DNA from 3 places in the uncultured Phyllobacterium sp. genome. Region 1 is predicted to be linked to each of the others. Evidence: predicted binding sites of a transcription regulator. Region 1 holds the regulator's gene; each other region holds the start of a gene.
The links. The regulator LexA, encoded in region 1, represses DNA repair genes until DNA is damaged. The targets are predictions, from matches to a motif close to TGTTCNNNNTGTGTTCNG.
Positions count from the first base shown of each region.

Region 2: a site for LexA is predicted at 3,763-3,780, ahead of recA (recombinase RecA). Genes of this name have one in related genera too.
Region 3: a site for LexA is predicted at 4,807-4,824, ahead of RDL77_RS03365 (DNA recombination protein RmuC). Genes of this name have one in related genera too.

Region 1 covers NZ_CABSQF010000045.1:11,394-18,282, forward strand. The annotation lists gene gltX (glutamate--tRNA ligase) at 1-158, opposite strand, end outside; gene RDL77_RS20540 (ComEC/Rec2 family competence protein) at 391-2,712, shown strand; gene lexA (transcriptional repressor LexA) at 2,706-3,425, opposite strand; gene RDL77_RS20550 (GNAT family N-acetyltransferase) at 3,614-4,456, shown strand; gene RDL77_RS20555 (substrate-binding domain-containing protein) at 4,461-5,489, opposite strand; gene RDL77_RS20560 (ABC transporter substrate-binding protein) at 5,910-6,889, shown strand, end outside.
Region 2 covers NZ_CABSQF010000010.1:7,404-14,292, forward strand. The annotation lists gene alaS (alanine--tRNA ligase) at 1-2,153, opposite strand, end outside; gene recA (recombinase RecA) at 2,546-3,640, opposite strand; gene RDL77_RS08180 (carbohydrate kinase family protein) at 3,959-4,909, shown strand; gene RDL77_RS08185 (pseudouridine-5'-phosphate glycosidase) at 4,942-5,871, shown strand; gene RDL77_RS08190 (OmpA family protein) at 5,864-6,523, opposite strand; gene RDL77_RS08195 (GNAT family N-acetyltransferase) at 6,594-6,889, opposite strand, start outside.
Region 3 covers NZ_CABSQF010000003.1:193,315-200,203, reverse strand. The annotation lists gene RDL77_RS03400 (2-dehydropantoate 2-reductase) at 1-137, opposite strand, end outside; gene dapE (succinyl-diaminopimelate desuccinylase) at 239-1,426, shown strand; gene RDL77_RS03390 (hypothetical protein) at 1,433-2,044, shown strand; gene truA (tRNA pseudouridine(38-40) synthase TruA) at 1,996-2,781, opposite strand; gene RDL77_RS03380 (GNAT family N-acetyltransferase) at 2,781-3,278, opposite strand; gene fmt (methionyl-tRNA formyltransferase) at 3,275-4,204, opposite strand; gene def (peptide deformylase) at 4,214-4,744, opposite strand; gene RDL77_RS03365 (DNA recombination protein RmuC) at 4,859-6,094, shown strand; gene RDL77_RS03360 (cation diffusion facilitator family transporter) at 6,091-6,889, opposite strand, start outside.

The DNA.
Region 1 (6,889 bases):
TCCGAGGAGCGTTCCCGGTCCGTGTCTTCGATGCGCAGCAGCATCTTGCCGCCCGTATGCTTGGCATAAAGCCAGTTGAACAGGGCCGTGCGGGCACCGCCAATATGGAGGTATCCGGTCGGGGAGGGTGCAAAACGGGTAACAACAGGTGACGACATAAGGACTCCAACAGACGTCTCGGCCATTAGCCTAACATCCAATCGATTTGATCTGGCGTTGATGTAGCATAGGAGCGCTGTCGTGCAAGGGCATTGGCAGAATTGGAGGCAAATGCAGGGGCCCGGCACCAGTACACAAACGAGTGAACGGCAGTTTTTTGATCGTCCGGCGGACGATGAGCCGGGTCTTGCGACCCAAATATCCCAAAATGTTGCCGTCACCCGGCGAGGCGTGAGTCTGTCCGCAGCGCTGCGCCGGCGCATGGGGTTGGGGCAGGATTTGCTCCCGGCCGTTTCCCGGGCATGCGGGCGGGATTATGATCGCGGCAGCCTTTTCCTGTTCGTTCCGGTTTTTGCCGGCAGTGGCGCCATTGTCTATTTCAGCTTGCCGGTGGAACCGCGGCTGAGCGCCATGCTCTTCGGATTGACCGCGCTTGCCGGGTTCAAACTCCTGGCACGCGAGCGGCATTTGACCGGGATGTGCCTTTCCGCCGCCGTGCTGGTTGTCATAGGCATGCTCTGCGCCAAGCTGGAAACGCTGCGTCTGGATACGCCAATGCTCGGCTCCGCCGTCACCACGCGGCTGACCGGCCGCATCGTCGCGATCAACCGCGCCGAGCGGGGCGGCTGGCGCGTGACGATGGACGTGATAGCCACGGAGCGCCCGCAGCTGCGCTATGCCCCGGCAAGGCTGGTTGTATCGGCCCGCGCCCTGCCACCTGAAGCTGCCACAGGCAGGGGGCTGCGCGGTCTGGTGCATCTGCGCCCGCCATCCGGTCCCGTGCGATCGGGCAATTATGACTTTGCCTTCCACAATTACTACAGGGGCATCGGCGGCAGCGGCTTCTTTCTTGGCAAGCCCGAAGCAGCCTCTCTGCCGGAACCGGCTGATTTGACAACCAGAACGCTGTTTGCCGTCGCTGCGATGCGCCAGGCACTCACCGATCGTATCCTCGGTTACATGCCGGGAGAAGCCGGTGCCATCGCCGCATCGCTGATCACCGGCCAGCGTGATGGCATCAGCGAGGCCACCAACAACGCCATGCGGTTGAGCGGCCTGTCGCATATTCTCTCCATTTCGGGATTGCACATGGCGCTCGTGGCCGGGATCGTCATCGGCTCGTTGCGTGCAAGCATGGCCTTCTTTCCGGACTTTGCTGCGCGCTATCCCATCAAGAAATTTTCGGCATGCGCGGCGCTGCTGGCATCGGCATTCTATCTGATGCTCTCGGGGATCGACGTGGCGGCCCAGCGCAGCTTTGTCATGCTGGCAGTCATGCTTGTCGCCATGACCGTAGACCGGGCGGCGCTGTCGCTGCGCAACGTTGCCCTGGCCGCCTTGGTAACCATTGCCATCGCGCCGCACGAGGTGATGGGGCCAAGCTTCCAGATGTCCTACTCGGCCACCGCCGCACTGATCGCATTCTACGGCTGGTGGTCGCCGCGCAAGGCCGGCGGGAATGCCCGGCGTGCATCCGGCAACAGCCTGTTGTTGCGGCTACCCGGCAAGATCGGCGATCATATCAGTGATGTCGCCCTGACATCCCTGGTCGCCGGTTCGGCCAGCGCGATCTTTGCCGCCTATCATTTCAACAATACCGCACCGCTCGGACTGATCGGCAACGCATTTGCCTTGCCCGTGGTCTCGGTTCTGGTCATGCCCTTCGCCGTACTTTCGCTGTTGCTGATGCCGTTCGATCTGGATTTCCTGTCGTTCGCCGTCATGGAGCGTGGCATCGAGCTGGTAGTGTTCATTGCCCATCACGTTGCCGCACTCTCGCCCTCGGGCAATCTCGGTCCGATGCCGCAGCCGAGCCTGATCCTGATGAGCGCGGCACTTGTGATCTTGATATTCCTGTCGTCGTGGTTGCGTCTGTGCAGCCTGCCGCTGTTTGCTGCGGCCGTCCTGATCATGGCGCGCACAGCGCCGCCGGATGTCGTCCTGTCCGAGGATGGCCGGCTGGCCGGTGTGCGCAATGGCACGGCATTGATGATCAATCGCCCGCAGGGCGGCGCCTTCACGTTGAACAACTGGCGGCAGGGCTTTGGGCTGGAACAGATCGTCAAACCGGCGGGGATCGGCAAAGAGGCAGCGGAGGGTGTCTTCGAATGCGCCGGCAAGCTCTGTCTGGCGCGCGAACCGGGCGGTCTCATCATTGCCTATACGGATGATCCAGCGCAAAGGAACGCCGCCTGCAGCGAGGGGAATATTGTCGTGCTAAGCTTTGCCGGCGTGGATACCGGTTGCCCCGTTCCCGGCCCGATGGTGATCACGCGCCGTGATCTCGCCTTGAACGGTGCTGCCGAAATCCGGTTCGGCTCCGGCGGGCAAGGGCAGGGTGACGTGACGGATCTATCGAAAGCCGGAGAAGCGCTGGAGCAAAGGGTGCAGTCGGCCCGCCTGACCTGGGCGATCGGTCCGCCCGACCGACCCTGGAACAAGTACCGCACCCATTCCAATGCGGCGCGCAACCGGCCGGAGCGTTCACGCAAGGCCCATGCGATCGAAAGCGTCCCGAACAATGCCGAACGGGACGCGGCGGCCGGTCAGTAACGGCGGATCAGGCCGACGAGCTTGCCCTGCACCCGCACGCGGTCCGGTCCGAAAATCCGCGTTTCATAGGCTGGGTTGGCGGCTTCCAGGGCAATCGAGGCACCCTTGCGGCGGAACCGCTTGAGGGTGGCTTCCTCGTCATCGACCAGCGCCACGATGATTTCGCCGGGGCTTGCGGTGTCGCCGCGCTTGATGACAACGGTATCGCCGTCGAAAATGCCTGCTTCGATCATCGAGTCGCCCTTGACCTCAAGCGCGTAATGTTCGCCGCTGCCGATCATGTCTGGCGGAAGGCTCAGCATGTGAGTCTGGTTCTGGATGGCGGAAATCGGCACACCGGCGGCAATCCGGCCCATGACCGGAATGCTGACATTGGCAGGCATGTCCATATCGTTGGAGGCGCGCGGCTGCGGCTTCGGCGGCGCAATATTGCGTCCGAGACTGCCCTCGATGACACTCGGCTCGAACTTTCTCTGGCTGTTGAGGCCGGGTGCGATGGAGTCCGGCAGGCGCAGGACTTCCAGCGCGCGTGCCCTGTTCGCAAGCCGGCGAATGAAGCCGCGCTCTTCCAGCGCAGTGATCAGCCGGTGAATGCCGGATTTGGAGGCCAGATCCAGCGCATCCTTCATTTCGTCGAAGGATGGCGGAATGCCCGTCTCCTTCAGACGCTCATGAATGAAGAGAAGAAGTTCATGTTGTTTACGCGTGAGCATCGGCGATCCTTTAGCAGGGAATCGGAAAAACAAAACCAGAACAAACACTATCTGTTCCAGCATTGTTCTACAAGTGCTTAATATTCCGTTGCGGCAATGCTGGAAGCTTGGTTACGAAGCATGTGCGGGCAGAAATGCGCCCATTCAGGGCGCTGTTGCGTCAGTTTCCAGTTGGATATCACAATATCATGACAGCTTTCATCCGAATCGCCGAGCGCCATGACCTTGCCACCATCATCGACTGGGCAGCCGCCGAGGGCTGGAACCCCGGTTTGGACGATGCGGACGCATTCTGGGCCGCGGACCCCAAGGGCTATCACGTGCTTGAGGTGAATGGTGAGTTGACGGCAGCGGTCTCGCTGGTCCGCTATGCGCGAGACTACGGCTTTCTCGGTTTCTACATGGTGCGTGCGCAATCGCGCGGTCTGGGTTTCGGCTGGTCGCTCTGGCAGGGCGTGCTGAGCGGATTTGCCGGACAGACCGTCGGTCTTGATGGTGTCGTTGCCCAGCAGGAAAACTATCGGAAGTCGGGATTTGTCTATGCCCATGCGAATTACCGCTATGGCGGCGCGCCCGGCTGCAGGGCAACCGTCAGCGGCGATATCGTCGCCATCGATGCGCAATGGATCGGTGCTGTCGCTGCCTATGACCGTCAATTCAATCCCGAACCACGGGAATCGTTTATCCGTGCCTGGCTCGGCCCGTCCGGCTCCCGCCACGGCCTGGCCTGTATTGCCGACGGAAAAATCGCGGGGTATGGCGTCGTGCGTGCATGCCGCGAGGGCTGCAAAATCGGTCCCTTGTTTGCCGAAACAGAAGAGATCGCCGACCGGCTGTTTCAATCCCTCGCAGCAACAGCCGGGAATGCGCAGGTCTTTCTGGATATTCCCGGGACCAATGGGGCCGCGCGGCGCCTTTGCGACCGGTACGGTCTGGCGCCGGTGTTCGAAACCGCACGCATGTATCGCGGAGCAGCGCCCGAATTGCCGCTCGACCGGATTTTTGGCATCACAACCTTCGAATTGGGCTAGGCACTCACCGGCGCGGGGCGACGGGCGGACCGCTGGACTGGCGCAGGATGAGTTCGACCGGCCATATCTCGTGGATGTTCTCGACCGGTTCGCCGTCGAGGACACGCACCAGCAATTCGGCGATACGCGACCCGGCGGAGCGGATCGACGACCGGGTGGTGGTCATGGCCGGGACCATGTTGCTGGCATTGAGGTAGGGGAACACGTCGTCATGGGCGATCACCGAGACTTCCTTGCCGAGTTCATAGCCCTTTGAACGGATGGCGCGGAAAATGCCGAGCGCCGTCATCATCGAGCCGGCGAGAATGGCGGTCGGATGCGGCGTATAGGACAAGAGCCGCTGCGCCTCATGAAAACCGGTTTCGTCGGAAAAACGCTCATGCACGATGAAGCGCGGATCAACGGCAATGCCGCGCTCCAGCAATGCTTCGCGATAACCCATTTCGCGGTGTTCGGAAAACGTGTGGCCCTTCAGCCCGTCAATCATCGCGATATGCCGGTGGCCGAGATCGATCAGGTGCGATGCCGCCTGCCGGAAGGCGCCGGCATTGTCGATGTCGAGCCAGGCATGCGGGGCGGCGATATTGGTTCGTCCGTGCAGCACAAAGGGAAATTTCGCTTCCGTCAGCATGGCGACCCGCTCGTCCATCAGGGTGGGGCCGGTGACGATGATGCCGTCCACGCGCTTGCTGGAAATCAGCCGCCGGTAGGCCGCAAGCTCGTCATTGTTGATGCTCGGGCTCATCAGCAGGTCCATTTCGTGCTGCGACAGCTGCTCGGCCAGACCGGAAAAGAACTCGCTCGTATGCGGACCGAAACGTTCGCTGCGGTCGCGCGGCATCAGGATGCCGATGGCGCCGATGCGGCCGATGGCAAGGCGCCGGGCATTGGCATTGGCGCTGTAGCCGAATTTGAGGGCGGCCTGGCTGACGCGTTCGCGCGTCGCCTTGTTGACTTCAGGATAGCCGTTCAGGGCGCGACTGACGGTCGTTTGCGAGAGGCCCAGTTGTTCAGCCAGTTCCTTGAGTTTCATGGCAAGCAATCCAGTACGGTCTTTTCAGGCAATGCAGATATGACTCCAAATAATAAACATAACCAGAGGCTAAATTCAAAGCGCTTTGGTAAATTGCTCGCGATATTGTGATCCGTGGTCGACGCGGTGCTGTTTCAACAGGGCGACAGCCTGGAATTCACGTTCTCAGCAATGCCGTATAATATGCTGTAATATATATATAATAATCCATTTATCACTGCGGTTGACCTTGATGTCTGGTTTGTGTCGCCAATTTGCGGCTTGACAGGTGAAAGAGCCTTTGTCATTTTTCATTCAAAGCGCTTTGAATTTTGATGTTTCAAATGATTTCCAAAGCGCTTCAGGAGGAGTTTTTGAAGAGGGGCTAAGCATCGCTGCGATGTGCGGCAGCCGATTCTGTCAGATTTTTGGGAGGAAATCATGAAAGCCAAATCATTCATTGCGACCCTTTTGACCACGACCTTGCTGGCTTCGGGGGCTTTTGCCGCCAATCTGGCGATCGTATCCGGCGACACCGGCAATGGACGCGAGTTCCTGCGCAAGCAGCTTGACCAGTTCGAGAAGGAAACCGGCAACAAGGTGTCCATCGTTGCCATGCCAGCCAACAGTTCCGACAATTTCGGCCAGTACCGCCTGTGGCTCGCCGCCGGCAATACCGATATCGACGTCTACCGCACCGATGTGATCTGGGCGCCGCAGCTGGCCGACCAGTTCCTCGACCTGAAGGAAGCCGCCAAGGACGTCATCGACCAGCACATACCGTCGATCATCGAAAGCCAGACCGTCGGCGGCAAGCTGGTCGCCTTGCCGATGTTCACCGATGCCCCGGCGCTCTACTACCGCAAGGACCTGCTGGAAAAGTACAAGAAGCCGGTGCCAAAAACCTGGGACGAGATGGCGGCAACCGCCAAGGAAATCCAGGATGGCGAGCGGGCGGCCGGCAACAAGAGCATTTATGGCTTTGTCTTCCAGGCCAATGCCTATGAGGGCCTGACCTGCAACGCGCTCGAATGGGTAAAATCCTCGGGCGGCGGGCAGATCGTCGAGGCGGACGGCACGATTTCGATCAACAATCCGGAAGCGGCAGCGGCCATCGACCGCGCCAAGGGCTGGGTCGATACCATCTCGCCCAAGGGCGTGCTCGCCTACACGGAGGAAGAAGCACGCGGTGTCTGGCAGACCGGCAATTCCGTTTTCATGCGCAACTGGCCCTATGCCTATGCGCTGGCCGGGGCCGATGGCAGCGCCATCAAGGGCAAGTTCGACGTGGCGCCCCTGCCGAGCGGCAAGGATGGCCAAAACTCCGCTGCAACGCTTGGCGGCTGGAACCTGGCGGTTTCAAAATATTCGAAGGCGCCCGAAGAGGCGATCAAGCTGGCGCTGTTCCTCGGCTCTCCCGC
Region 2 (6,889 bases), on a different contig from region 1:
TCGAGGTAGCGGCGCGCGGCTTCGCCGGTCAACGCCTCCATGCGGCGCACACCCGCCGCCACGGCGCTTTCCGAGACAATCCGGATCAGGCCGATATCGCCGGTGGCGCGCACATGCGTGCCGCCGCACAGTTCCGTCGAATAGCTCTTGCCCGATTTCTCGCCGTGCAGCGCGGTTCCCATGGAAACCACGCGCACTTCATCGCCATACTTCTCACCGAACAGCGCCATGGCGCCTTCCGCGATGGCATCGTCAACCGCCATCAGGCGGGTACTGACCGGTGCGTTCTGCAGGACGATTTCGTTGGCGAGGTCTTCGATGACGGCCAGTTCCTTGTCCGAAATCGGCTTCGGATGGGAAAAGTCGAAACGCAGGCGATCCGGCGCAACGAGCGAGCCCTTCTGCGCGACATGGGTGCCAAGGGTTTCGCGCAGCGCCTCATGCAGCAGGTGCGTCGCCGAGTGGTTGGAGCGGATACGCGTCCGGCGCCCGCTGTCGACCGTCATCTCCACCGGAATATCCAGCTTTACCGTGCCCTTGAGCACCTTGCCCAGATGCACGAACACGCCGTCATTCTTCTTCTGCGTGTCGGTGACAACAACGGTGAAGCCGTCGCCGGAGATGATGCCGGTATCGCCCTGCTGACCGCCGGACTCGGCATAGAACGGCGTCTGGTTGACCACGAGGGCAATGGCCTCGCCTTCCCCAGCGCTGTCCACCTGCGCACCGTCCCGCACCAGCGCGGTGATGACGCCTTCGGCCTTTTCCGTCTCGTAGCCGAGGAATTCGGTGGCGCCGACCTTGTCGCGCACCGCAAACCAGACCGTTTCTGTCGCTGCGTCGCCGGAACCGGACCAATGGGCGCGGGCTTCCGCCTTCTGCCGCTCCATGGCCGCCGCAAAAGCATCGGTATCGACAGCGATACCGCGCTGGCGCAGCGCATCCTGGGTGAGATCCAGCGGGAAACCGAAGGTGTCATAGAGCTTGAACGCGGTTTCGCCATCGAGCCGATCGCCTTCGCCAAGACCTTCCGTGGCATCGCTCAGCAGGCCGAGGCCGCGGTCCAGCGTCTTGCGGAAACGGGTTTCCTCAAGCTTCAGCGTTTCGGAAATCAACGACTCCGCACGGATCAGTTCCGGATAGGCCTGTCCCATCTCACGGATCAGCGCCGGCAGCAGGCGCCACATCAGCGGCTCCTTGGCACCCAGCAGCTGCGCATGGCGCATGGCGCGGCGCATGATGCGGCGCAGCACATAGCCGCGGCCTTCATTCGACGGCAGCACGCCATCGGCAATGAGGAAGCTCGATGAGCGCAGATGATCGGCGATCACCCGGTGGCTGGCGCGGAATTTTCCTTCCGCCTTGATGCCGGTCGCATCTTCCGACGCGCGGATAAGCGCCCGGAACAGGTCGATATCGTAATTGTCGTGTTCGCCCTGCAGCACCGCGGCCAGACGCTCGAGGCCCATGCCGGTATCGATGGACGGGCGCGGCAATTCAATGCGCTGCTCCTTGGTGATCTGCTCAAACTGCATGAAGACGAGGTTCCAGATCTCGATGAAGCGGTCGCCATCCTCGTTGGCGCTGCCGGGAGGGCCGCCCCAGATGTCTTCGCCATGGTCGTAGAAAATTTCCGAGCACGGGCCGCATGGGCCGGTATCGCCCATCGCCCAGAAATTGTCGCTGGTGGCGATGCGGATGATGCGGTCATCGGACAGGCCGGCGATCTTCTTCCAGAATCCGGCAGCCGCATCGTCCGTGTGGTAGACGGTGACGAGCAGCTTGTTCCTGTCGAGACCATATTCCTTGGTGATAAGGTTCCAGGCCAGGCTGATCGCCTCTTCCTTGAAGTAATCGCCGAAGGAGAAATTGCCGAGCATTTCAAAGAAAGTATGGTGGCGGGCGGTATAGCCGACATTGTCCAGGTCATTGTGCTTGCCGCCGGCGCGCACGCATTTCTGCGATGTCGTGGCCCGGCTGTAAGGCCGCTGCTCCAGACCGGTGAAAACATTCTTGAACTGCACCATGCCGGCATTGGTGAACATCAGCGTCGGGTCGTTGCGCGGCACAAGCGGGCTCGACGCCACGATCTCATGGCCGTTCTTCTTGAAATAGTTCAGAAATGTCGACCGGATTTCGTTGACGCCACTCATGTGCATTGCCTTCTGACTTGTCTCTAACCAAAGCGAAATAGCCCCTTTCTGCAACAAAAGGGCGGAACGCAACGCTTGTAGCGATGCGACCGCGGCCTGTCCAGAAAATCCCTGTGATAATGGGCCTTGCTTATGAACAGCACAGTCTTCGAATACGTGCACTCTTCCTCATGCTGAGCTTGTCGAAGCACGCAGAGCGGTTGTGCGTGCTTCGACAAGCTCAGCATGAGGGAGGTCTGCTCAATATGTGGGAAGGTAGCGCTGCGTGCGGTGAAGCACAGCCTCGGCCCGAGGGACGTTCTTACAGCGTGAGAGCATTTTAAAAGAAAAACCCGCATCCGGCGGCCGGATGCGGGTTTGAATTGCGGACCGGAACGGTCCGTCCTGGGAGATCAGCCTTCGGCGGCCTCGGGTCCGTCATTGTCCTCGACATCGTCCGGGCCCTTGTCCAGCATCTGCTCGGCAATCAGACCGGCATTCTGGCGCAGGACCAGCTCAATCTCATTGGCCACTTCGGGATTGTCCTTGAGGAAGAGCTTTGCGTTGTCGCGGCCCTGCCCCAGACGCTGGGAATTGTAGGAGAACCACGAACCGGATTTTTCAACGATACCCGCCTTGACGCCGAGATCGACCAGTTCGCCCGTCTTGGAAACACCTTCGCCATACATGATGTCGAATTCGACCTGCTTGAAGGGGGGCGCAAGCTTGTTCTTGACCACCTTGACGCGGGTCTGGTTGCCGACCACCTCATCACGTTCCTTCAGCGCACCGATGCGGCGGATATCGAGACGCACTGAAGCATAGAATTTCAGCGCATTGCCGCCCGTCGTGGTTTCAGGCGAACCGAACATCACGCCGATCTTCATGCGGATCTGGTTGATGAAGATAACCATGCAATTGGAGCGGGAAATGGATGCGGTCAGCTTGCGCAGCGCCTGGCTCATCAGGCGGGCCTGCAGGCCGGGGAGAGAATCGCCCATCTCGCCTTCGATTTCCGCACGCGGGGTCAAGGCGGCAACGGAATCGACCACCAGAACATCGATCGCACCGGAACGCACCAGCGTATCGGTGATCTCCAGCGCCTGCTCGCCCGTATCAGGCTGCGAGATCAGAAGATTCTCCAGATCCACGCCCAGCTTGCGGGCATAGACCGGGTCCAGCGCATGTTCCGCGTCGACAAAGGCGCAGATGCCGCCCTTCTTCTGGGCTTCCGCAATCGTATGCAGCGCCAGGGTTGTCTTACCCGAGCTTTCCGGCCCATAAATCTCGACAATGCGGCCTTTCGGCAGACCGCCGACGCCAAGGGCTATATCCAGGGAAAGCGACCCGGTCGAAACCGTCTCAATTTCCACAACCTGCTCATTGCGTCCAAGCCGCATGATCGAACCCTTACCAAAGGCTCTCTCGATCTGTGACAATGCCGCATCCAGCGCTTTCGTTTTATCCACCGAATTACCCTCAACTAACCGCAAAGAATTTTGAGCCATGTTACACTACCCCTGTGCTATCCATGAAGCCCGGATGCTCCGGCCTTTGAAGATATTTGTATCTGTTTTGTTCTCATTTGGCAATATGTACAAGCCATTGAAAAACAATAATAACACAAAAATGTTCTTAAAATGTTCCGAAAGTTGGCTGCCTGCGCTTGTCCACATGTTCCTCGTGTTCGGGCAGCATGGACGGGAAAACCGCGGCCGGCAAATTCGAATCGTTGCGGCGATTGCGTCGGGGCAGCAGGCCATCTAGAGAAGGAAAGGACCAAGTGTCTTGCAACCGATCATTTTGTTCAGCAAAAGCCACCAACCATGACTCAGGATTACACACCGCTGCTGTTTGCTGTCGGCGGCGCCCATATGGACCGGCGCGGCCAGAGCAGCGTTCCCTTCATTCCCGGCGCGTCCAACCCCGGCATCATGCGCGAAGAGCCTGGCGGCGGCGTGTTCAATGCTTTGCGCCTTGCCGTGCGGCGCGGTGTGCGGGCTGAAATGCTGTCGGTGCGCGGCGGCGACCGGGTTGGCGATGTCATCGGCGCCGCCTTTGAGGCCGCCGGAATCAAGGACAGTTCCGCCGTGTTCATCGACCGGGCGACCCCGAGCTATACGGCGATCCTCGATGAACAGGGCGATGTGGTGGCGGCCATTGCCGACATGGCGCTGTATGAACTCGCCCTGCCCCGGCAGTTGCGGCGGCGCAAGGGGCGCGATTCCCTCGATGCTGCCGATGCGGGTTTCGGCGATGCCAATCTGCCGTCGGAAGCGTTGCAGAAACTGGCCGAGCTTGCCGGCGGCAAACCGCTCTATGCGCTGGCGATTTCCCCGGCCAAGGCGGTGCGGTTGCGGCCGGTTCTCGGCGATCTCGCCTGCCTGTTCCTCAACCGGCGTGAAGCCTTTGCGCTGACGGGACTGGGCGCCGATGCCAGCCTGCCCGATCTGCACCGCGCCCTGACGGCAGAGGGTCTGCACACTGCCGTTGTCAGCAATGGCGGGCAGGCTGCGCTGGTCTATTCCAGCGGCGGTGCATTCTCCCTTCTTCCGCCAGCGCTGACCGGTATTGCCGACGTGACCGGCGCGGGTGATGCGCTGGCCGGCGGCACCATATCGGCGCTGATGCGCGGCCTTCCCCTGGAGGACGCCGTGCGCGAAGGCTTTGCCGCCTCGGCGCTGACACTGCAAACCCATTCGGCAACGCCGATCTTCACATCCAGGATTTTCGACGCGGCCCTCGCGACCATACCGGAGGCCATCCCGCTCGCATGAGCCAACGGCCTGATACGACAAAGGAAAGAACCATGACCACAACAGCTCTCAACCCGTTCACCGACATTGCACCGGAGGTGCAGAAAGCACTTGCCGCCGGGCAGCCGGTGGTGGCGCTGGAAAGCACGATCATCACCCACGGCATGCCCTACCCGGACAACAGCCGCATGGCCGCCGATGTCGAGACGATCATCCGCGATGGTGGCGCAGTCCCGGCGACCATCGCCATCATCGATGGCCGCCTGAAGATCGGCATTTCGGCCGAGGAACGCGAGGCATTGGCGCAGGTCAAGGGCGCCATGAAGCTGTCGCGTGCCGATCTGGCGTTTGCGCTGTCGGAAGGCCGCACCGGCGGCACCACCGTTGCCGCCACCATGCTGGCCGCACACATGGCCGGCATCAAGGTGTTTGCCACGGGCGGCATCGGCGGTGTGCATATGGGCGCGGAGACCAGTTTCGACATATCGGCCGATCTGGAAGAATTGGGCCGCACCCCGGTGATCGTCGTCTCGGCGGGCGCCAAGGCGATTCTGGATATTGAAAAGACGCTGGAAGTGCTTGAAACCAAAGGCGTACCCGTTGTGGTGCATGGAGCGGATGTTCTGCCGGCCTTCTGGTCGCGCCAGTCGCATCTCAAGGCCCCCTTGCGTCTCGACACGCCGGAAGCCATCGCCAGGTTCCAGGCAACGCGCAGCGCCATCGGCGTCAACGGCGGCATGCTGATCGCCAACCCTATTCCGCTGGAAAGCGAAATTCCGGCCGACATCATGGGCGGATATATCCGTGAAGCCCTGTCGCGCGCCACAAAAAATGGCATCACGGGCAAGGCCGTAACGCCATATCTTCTTTCGGAAATTCTCGACATCACCAAGGGCGAAAGCCTGAAGGCGAATATCGCCCTGGTGGAAAACAATGCACGCCTTGCAGCGCGCATTGCTGTCGCCCTGACACTGGTCAGGTAAGCGGCGAAATCTGCAGTTCGACGCGGCGATTCTGCGACCGGCCGGCTTCCGAATTGTTGGAAGCAATCGGCCGGTCCATGCCGAAGCCGCGAACGGAGAAACGCCGGTTGTCGATGCCCTGCTGGGTCAGGTAGTTCGAAACAGACAGCGCGCGGCGCTCGGACAGAAGCTGGTTGTACTGCTGGCCGCCGACATTGTCCGTATGGCCATAGACATCGATGATGCTCCGGTCGAACTTGCGCAGCACCACTGCAACCGAATTCAGCGTTGCAAAGAACTGCGGCTTCACCGCATCCTGGTCGGTAGCAAACGTGATGTTCGACGGCATGTTCAGGATGATCTGGTCGCCGTTACGGGTCACCGATACGCCCGTGCCCTGCAGCTGGGCCCGAAGCTCCGATTCCTGGCGGTCCATGTAATTGCCGACGGCACCGCCGGCCAGCGCGCCGATACCGGCACCGATCAGCGCCGCGTTGCGGCCGGATTTGCCACCGCCGCCAACGGCGAGACCACCCAGCGCACCAACCGCTGCGCCGATTGCCGCACCACCGGCCGTATTCGATATTTTTTGCTCGCCGGTATAGGGATCGGTGGTGGTGCAACCGGCCAAAAACGTCGCGGCAAGGCAGCCGATGGCAAACTTCTTGATCATGGAATCAGGTCCCCGTTGGAAATGTTGCGAAATATAGCATCGAATACGGCAAAATATGGAAAGCAAACGGCTAAATCAGCCGTAGCCGCGCCATGGCCAGGGCATCGACAAATCGCCCGTTCTTGAAGGCATAATCCCGGTGCACGCCTTCCCGCTCGAAGCCGCATTTTTCGTAGAGACCGATGGCTTTGACATTGTCGGCATGGACCGTCAATTCCAGGCGCCGGATGTTGAGCCAGTTGTCCGCCGCATCGATCAGGGCAAGCAGCAGCGCCTTGCCGATGCCGTGCCCGGTGAAATCGTCGTGCACGCCGAGCCCGAGATGCGCCGTATGGGCCCGCCTGCCATCGGAGCGATGCAGGCCCG
Region 3 (6,889 bases), on a different contig from region 1:
GCGCGCCGGATTTCGTCCGCCACGCGGGGCCGCGCCAGGAACGTGACTGCCTTTCCAGCGGCGGCAAGCTGCCCGCCGACATAGCAGCCAATGGAACCGGCACCTGCGACAACAATGCGGCTGGCGTTTTCAAGCATTGGCGGGCCCCTGTTTGACGCAATCGTCAGCCATTAAAACAGATGCACGCATTGTGATCCAGTGCGTGACAGGATGCTGCTTTTGGATTATCGCTTTGCACATGACATCCTCGACAGATCCCGTAAAAAACCTCGCCCAACTCATTGCTTGTCCGTCGGTTACGCCAGCGGAGGGCGGTGCTCTCACCACGCTCGAAGCCCTGCTGGCGCCGCTGGGCTTTTCCGTCGAGCGCCCCACCTTCAGCGAAGACGGGACGCCGGACGTGGAAAACCTCTACGCCAGACGTTCGGGCAACGGGCCGCATCTGATGTTTGCCGGTCATACCGACGTTGTACCCGTCGGTGACGCGGCGGCCTGGACCTACCCGCCTTTTTCGGCGGCGATCCACAAGGGCGAGATGTACGGTCGCGGTGCGGTGGACATGAAGGGCGGCATCGCCTGCTTTGCCGCCGCCGTTGCCCGCCATATCGCGAAGAACGGTGCGTTGAAGGGCTCGATTTCCTTCCTGATCACCGGCGATGAGGAAGGCCCGTCGATCAACGGTACCGGCAAGTTGCTAGAATGGGCCAAGGCGAGGGGCGAAACCTGGGATGCGGCCATCGTCGGCGAGCCGACCAATCCCGACAAGCTTGGCGACATGATCAAGATCGGCCGGCGCGGTTCGCTTTCGGGAACAATCACCGTCCATGGCGTCCAGGGGCACGCGGCCTATCCGCATCTGGCAGACAGCCCGGTTCGCGGGCTGGTGACGCTGGTGGACAGCCTGCTTTATCCCGCTTTCGACAAGGGGACGAAGAACTTTCAGGCGACCAACCTGGAAGTCACGACGATCGATGTCGGAAATCCGGCGGTGAACGTCATCCCGGCCAAGGCAACCGCAACGTTCAATATCCGTTTCAACGACACATGGACCGATGAGACGCTGATGGCGGAAATCCACAACCGTCTCGACAAGGCATCCGGACGCCGCAAGCTGCGGCCGGGCCGGAAAACGCCGGTCAATTACGAGCTTGTCTGGCGCGACCGGCCAAGCCACGTCTTTCTCACCCATGATGAAAAACTTATCGGCACGCTGACGGCTTCGGTCGAGGCCGTGACCGGCAAGCGGCCGCAGCTGTCCACCTCGGGCGGCACCTCCGATGCGCGCTTTATCAAGGATTATTGCCCGGTGGTCGAATTCGGGCTCGTGGGGCAGACCATGCACATGGTGGATGAGCGCGTGGCGGTCGCAGACCTGGAAACGCTGACACAAATTTACGAGCGGTTCATTGCCGACTTTTTTGCCTGAGCGACCATGCTGAATTTTGAAGACATCCAGCGTTATTTCTGGGGCTCGTGGCGGATCATGAACGGCCATGCCGACGGTCTGGAATTGTTCGACCTTTCCGAAGACGGTTTCTGGCAATCATTCCAGGCCATCACGGTGTCGCTGCCACCCCTGATTTTGAGCTGGATTGTTTTTGCCAATGATGCGGTGGCCTTCCGGCCAGAAACCGGAACCCGGTTGTCCCTGATCGGCCGGATCGCCTTTGTCGATTTGACCGCGTGGGTCCTGCCATTGGTGGTGCTGCTTTTTGTTGCACCGCGAATTGGCCTGCGCAACCGTTTCAGTGTCTATGTGATCACCAGCAATTGGGGTTCCGCATTGGTGAACTGGCTGGTTGTGCCCGCCACACTGGTTCATATTTTCATGCCGACCCGGCCGCAGCTCTCGCTGGGTGTCGACCTCGTCCTCAACGCCGTTGCGCTTGTTTTGACCTATCGATTGACGCATGTGGCATTGAAGAAAACCTATGCCTATACGACTGCGTTCTTCGCCATTCTGGTCACGGGATATATTGTTCTGGTGGTTGTTCTTCAGAGTGTGCTGGGCATTGCCATGCCGGAGCCGGTCACACTCGGATAATCCACGCCGACGAGGTAGAGCCCGTAAGGCGGCGCGACAGGGCCGCAGGCCTTGCGGTCCCGGGCCGCAAGGGCATCGCTCACATCATCGGCTGTCCAGCGCCCGCAACCCACTTCGTTCAACGTTCCCGCAAATGAGCGGATCTGGTTGTGCAGGAACGAGCGCGCGGATGCCCTGATTTCGATGATTTCCCCGTTGCGAAGCACACTGAGGTGATCGAGCGATTTGACCGGGCTTTTTGCCTGGCACTGGGTGGCGCGAAAGGTCGTGAAATCATGGGTTCCGACCAGCCGTTGTGCCGCCTCGTGCATTGCCACCGCATCGAGCGGCTTCTTCACCCACCACGCGCGGAATGCTTCCAGCGGTGCTGGCGGACGGCGATTGATGATACGGTAAAGATAATGCCTGCCCGTCGCGGAGAAACGCGCATCGAAATTCTCGGTCATCCGCTCGACATTGATGATCCCGACCGTTTCTCCGGCCACGACCAGATGGGCGTTGAGCGCCTCGCGCACCTTGGCGCTGCTCCAGTCCTTGGTCAGATCCACATGGGCAATCTGGGCAATCGCATGCACGCCGGAATCGGTGCGGCCCGCTGCGCCAAGGGAGATGGTTTCGCCGCAGAACTTGAAGATGGCCTGCTCGATGGCTGCCTGAACGGTATGGCCGTTTTCCTGTCGCTGCCAACCCGCATAGGGGGTGCCGTCATATTCGATGGTGAGCTTGTAGCGCGGCATCAACGGCCCTCGAACGCTCTGGAATAGACCAGCGTTCCCGACAGAGGTGCATCAGCGAAAGCCAGCGCCTGGAGATACTCGCCCTGATATTGGCTGGCAAAACCCGATGCCCGTGCATTCGTATAGCCGAAGCGGCCGTAATAGGCGGGATCGCCGAGGACAATGGAAAGGGTTTCGCCCATGAGCACCAATTCCTGATGCGCGGCCCTGATCAGTGCCGATCCGACGCCTTTGCCCTGGTGACCTGAGACGACACTGAGCGGCGCCAGTGCAACCGCGTCAAAGCTGGTTCCATTCTCAACGCGCAGCCTTGAAAAAAGGATGTGGCCCGCCAGGGCACCACCGAACTCCGCAACCAGTTCGAGCACGATATCGCCGTTGCTACTGAGTTGCTCGACCAGCCTTGCCTCATCCGGTCCCGCAAAAGCGTCTTCGACGATAGCGGAGATCAACGCGCGGTCCGCGGGCTGTACGCGACGAATGGTGATGCTGCTCATGGCAGCTTTGCCCCTTGCGCAATCTTGGCGCCGCGCTGGAATTCCTGCCCGTCCATCGCCTTGCCGCCCGCCCGCTGCAGCGCGCGCAAACGCACTGCACCTTCTCCGCAGGCAATGCGCAGATCGTCATCAAGCACCGTGCCCGGCACGCCGGCACCGGTTGCAAGCAGCGAGCGCAGCAACTTGACGCGTTCGAGGCCGTCACCGATCTCCATCTCGCACCAGGCGCCCGGAAACGGTGCCAGACCGCGAATACGATTGTGGATGTCAATGGCCGGCAGGGTCCAGTCGATGCGGGTTTCAACCTTGGTGATCTTCGACGCGTAGGTGACACCGTCTTCCGATTGCGGTGTCAGGGTGAGGCTGTCCCGTTCCAGCGCGGCCATGGCGCGCACCATCAGGTCGGCGCCGATCATGCTGAGCTGGTCGTGCAGCTCGCCCGCGGTCGTGTCGGGTGTGATCTTGACCTTTTCGGCCATGGCGACCGGGCCGGTATCCAGCCCCTCATCCATTTTCATGATCATCATGCCGGTTTCGCTGTCGCCCGCCATGATGGCCCGCTGGATCGGTGCGGCGCCGCGCCAGCGCGGAAGAAGCGAGGCATGGCCGTTGTAGCAGCCAAGGCGCGTGCCTTCGAGAATGGCGGTAGGCAAGATCAGGCCATAGGCCACCACGATGGCAACGTCCGCATTGAGATCGCGGAACGCCTGCTGTTCCTCGGGGCTGCGAAGGCTTTTGGGCGTGCGCACTTCAATGCCGAATTCTTCGGCATTGCGATGAACGGGCGAGGGGGTCAGTTCCAGTCCGCGCCGGCCTGCCGGACGCGGCGGCTGACTGTAGACGGCGACGATCTCATGGCCCTGGCCAATGAGCGCGTTGAGAACCGGCACGGAGAATTCCGGGGTTCCCATGAAGACGATACGCAGGCTCATGGCTTACACCGCCAGCCGGCTCGGAACGCGATCCTTGGCAAGCTTCTTGAACTTTTTCACCACCATTTCACGCTTGAGGCGCGAGATGTAATCGATGAACAGAACGCCGTTGAGGTGGTCGATCTCGTGCTGAAGGCAGGTTGCCAGCAAACCGTCCGCCTCGATCTCGTGCTTCTTGCCTTCGATATCGAAATAGGCAACGCGCACTTTTGCCGGACGTTCCACTTCCGCATAATAATCCGGAATGGACAGGCAGCCTTCTTCATAGACGTTGCGTTCGGTGCTCGACGACAAAATCTCAGGGTTGATGAAAACCTGGGGTGCCTTCGGTTCGTCTTCCTTGGCAAGGTCGATCACCAGCATGCGCAGCGGTTCCGCCACCTGAATGGCGGCAAGGCCGATCCCCGGCGCGTCATACATGGTGTCGAGCATGTCGTTGGAGAATTTGCGCAAATCGGCATCAAAGCGCTCCACGGGTTTGGAAACCTGGCGCAACAGCGGATCGGGAAGAATGACAAGCGGTTTGATAGACATGAGCATCACCTAATATCTCGGCTTTCAACCGTCAATCCCGGCATAAATGGCATTTGTGAAAATGTTCTCGTTTTGATCTCACATTTGCCATCCGAATCGGTTAGTCTGCTTCCCATGGAAACATCACATTCACTCGACCAGCCACTGTTTCAGCTCGGTGCCACGTCGATATCGGTCGGTACTGCACTGGTAATGGCGGCTGTCATCGTTGCACTTGCCATTGTCCTGTGCGGGATCGCGCTGTGGCGTTCGGCACGGGTACGGCTGATCGCGGAATTCCAGGCGGAAGACCGTGCGCGTGATGCGGAAGTGCGGATGGCCGAGATCCTGAAGAGCCAGTCAGAGATGCAGGGCCGCATGCAGACCATGGCGGAACTTTTCGGTTCGCGCCAGGCGGAGCTCAACCAGTCGATCCGCGAACGCCTTGACGGCATGACCAGCCGCATCGGCCAGACCATGACGGAACAGACGCAGTCGACCCATGAAAATCTGGCCAAATTGCAGGAGCGGCTGGCGGTCATCGATACCGCGCAGAACAATATCCAGTCGCTGGCCGGACAGGTTGTCCAGCTGCAGGCGATTCTCGCCAACAAGCAGACGCGCGGCGCTTTCGGTCAGGCGCGCATGGAAACCATCATTGCCGATGGCTTGCCGCAAGGGGCCTATGAGTTCCAGGCTACGCTTTCCAATGGAAGCCGGCCGGATTGTATCGTCCGCATGCCGAATGGCGCCCCCAATCTGGTCATCGACGCCAAATTTCCGCTGGAAGCATGGAACGCCATCCGCGAGTCCGAGACACCGGATACGAAGAAACTGGCGCTTGCCCAGTTTCGCCGGGATATCGAAATCCATATTCGCGATGTTTCAGAGAAATACCTGATCAATGGCGAAACCCAGGATACGGCATTTCTCTTTGTGCCGTCGGAATCCATCTTTGCCGAAATCCACGAGAATTTCGAAGGCGTTGTGCAGAAAGCCCATCGTTCGCGCATCGTCATCGTATCGCCGTCGCTGCTGATGCTGTCCATTCAGGTCATTCAGGCGGTGCTCAAGGATGTGCGCATGCGCGAGCAGGCACATCTCATCCAGGGTGAGGTGATCCGCCTGATGGAAGATGTCGGGCGCCTGGACGACCGGGTCCGGCGACTGCAGACGCATTTCGGTCAGGCGAGCAAGGATATTGACGATATTCTCGTCTCGTCCAGCAAGGTGACGAAGCGCGGCCAGAAGATCGAGGCGCTGGAGTTTGTCGATCCGGCGGCCGGCGAACCCGCGAAGGGGCCGGATGCCAACAGGTCGGCAGCATCGGCAACGGGCCAGTTGCGCCTGCGCGTGGTGGATGAAGATTAGCCCTCAACGATTTTTTGCCGCCGCGTCTTCCAGGTACTTGCAGTCTGCGGTTTGACGAAGACGGACACGATGTCCGGGTTGGCCTGACGGATTGCTGTTTCGATACGCTCGACGCAGGCTTCGATCTCGGGTGCGGTAAGACGATCCTCAAATTCAATGCTGAGCCCGGCAACGATCTGCTTGGGTCCCATATGGACGGTCAGCACGCCGTTTGCCTGCTGAATGGCCGGATCTTTGCCCGCAATATCAAGAATCTGCTGTTCCGCTTCCGGCAGCGCCGACTCGCCGATCAGCAGGCCCTTGCTTTCCCGGGCGAGGAAAATTGCGGTTGCACCGAGGATGATGGCAATGCCGATGGAGGCAACCCCGTCGAATTCGGGCATGTCGAAGAATTGCGCCGCTGAAATGCCGGCAAACGCTACGATGAGTCCCAGCAGCGCAGCCGTATCCTCAAACAGGACCGTAAAGACGCTCGGGTCCTTGCTCTGTTGCACGGCTTCGAGGTAACCGAGTTTGCCTTTCATGGTTCGGAATTCTTTCAGCGCGACTGTCCATGAGATGCCCTCGAACAGCAGCGCAAAGCCAAGCACGACATAATTGACAGTGGGATTGGCGACGGGCTCCGGCTCAAGAATGTGGATGAGGCCTTCATAGAACGAGACACCGGCACCCACGGCAAACACCAGCAGCGCAACGATGAAACTCCAGAAGTAAAGCTCGCGTCCATGGCCGAGCGGATGCGCCTTGTCGGCTGGCTTGGCGGCCCGCCGCAGGCCGTAGAGAAGCAGGCCGCCA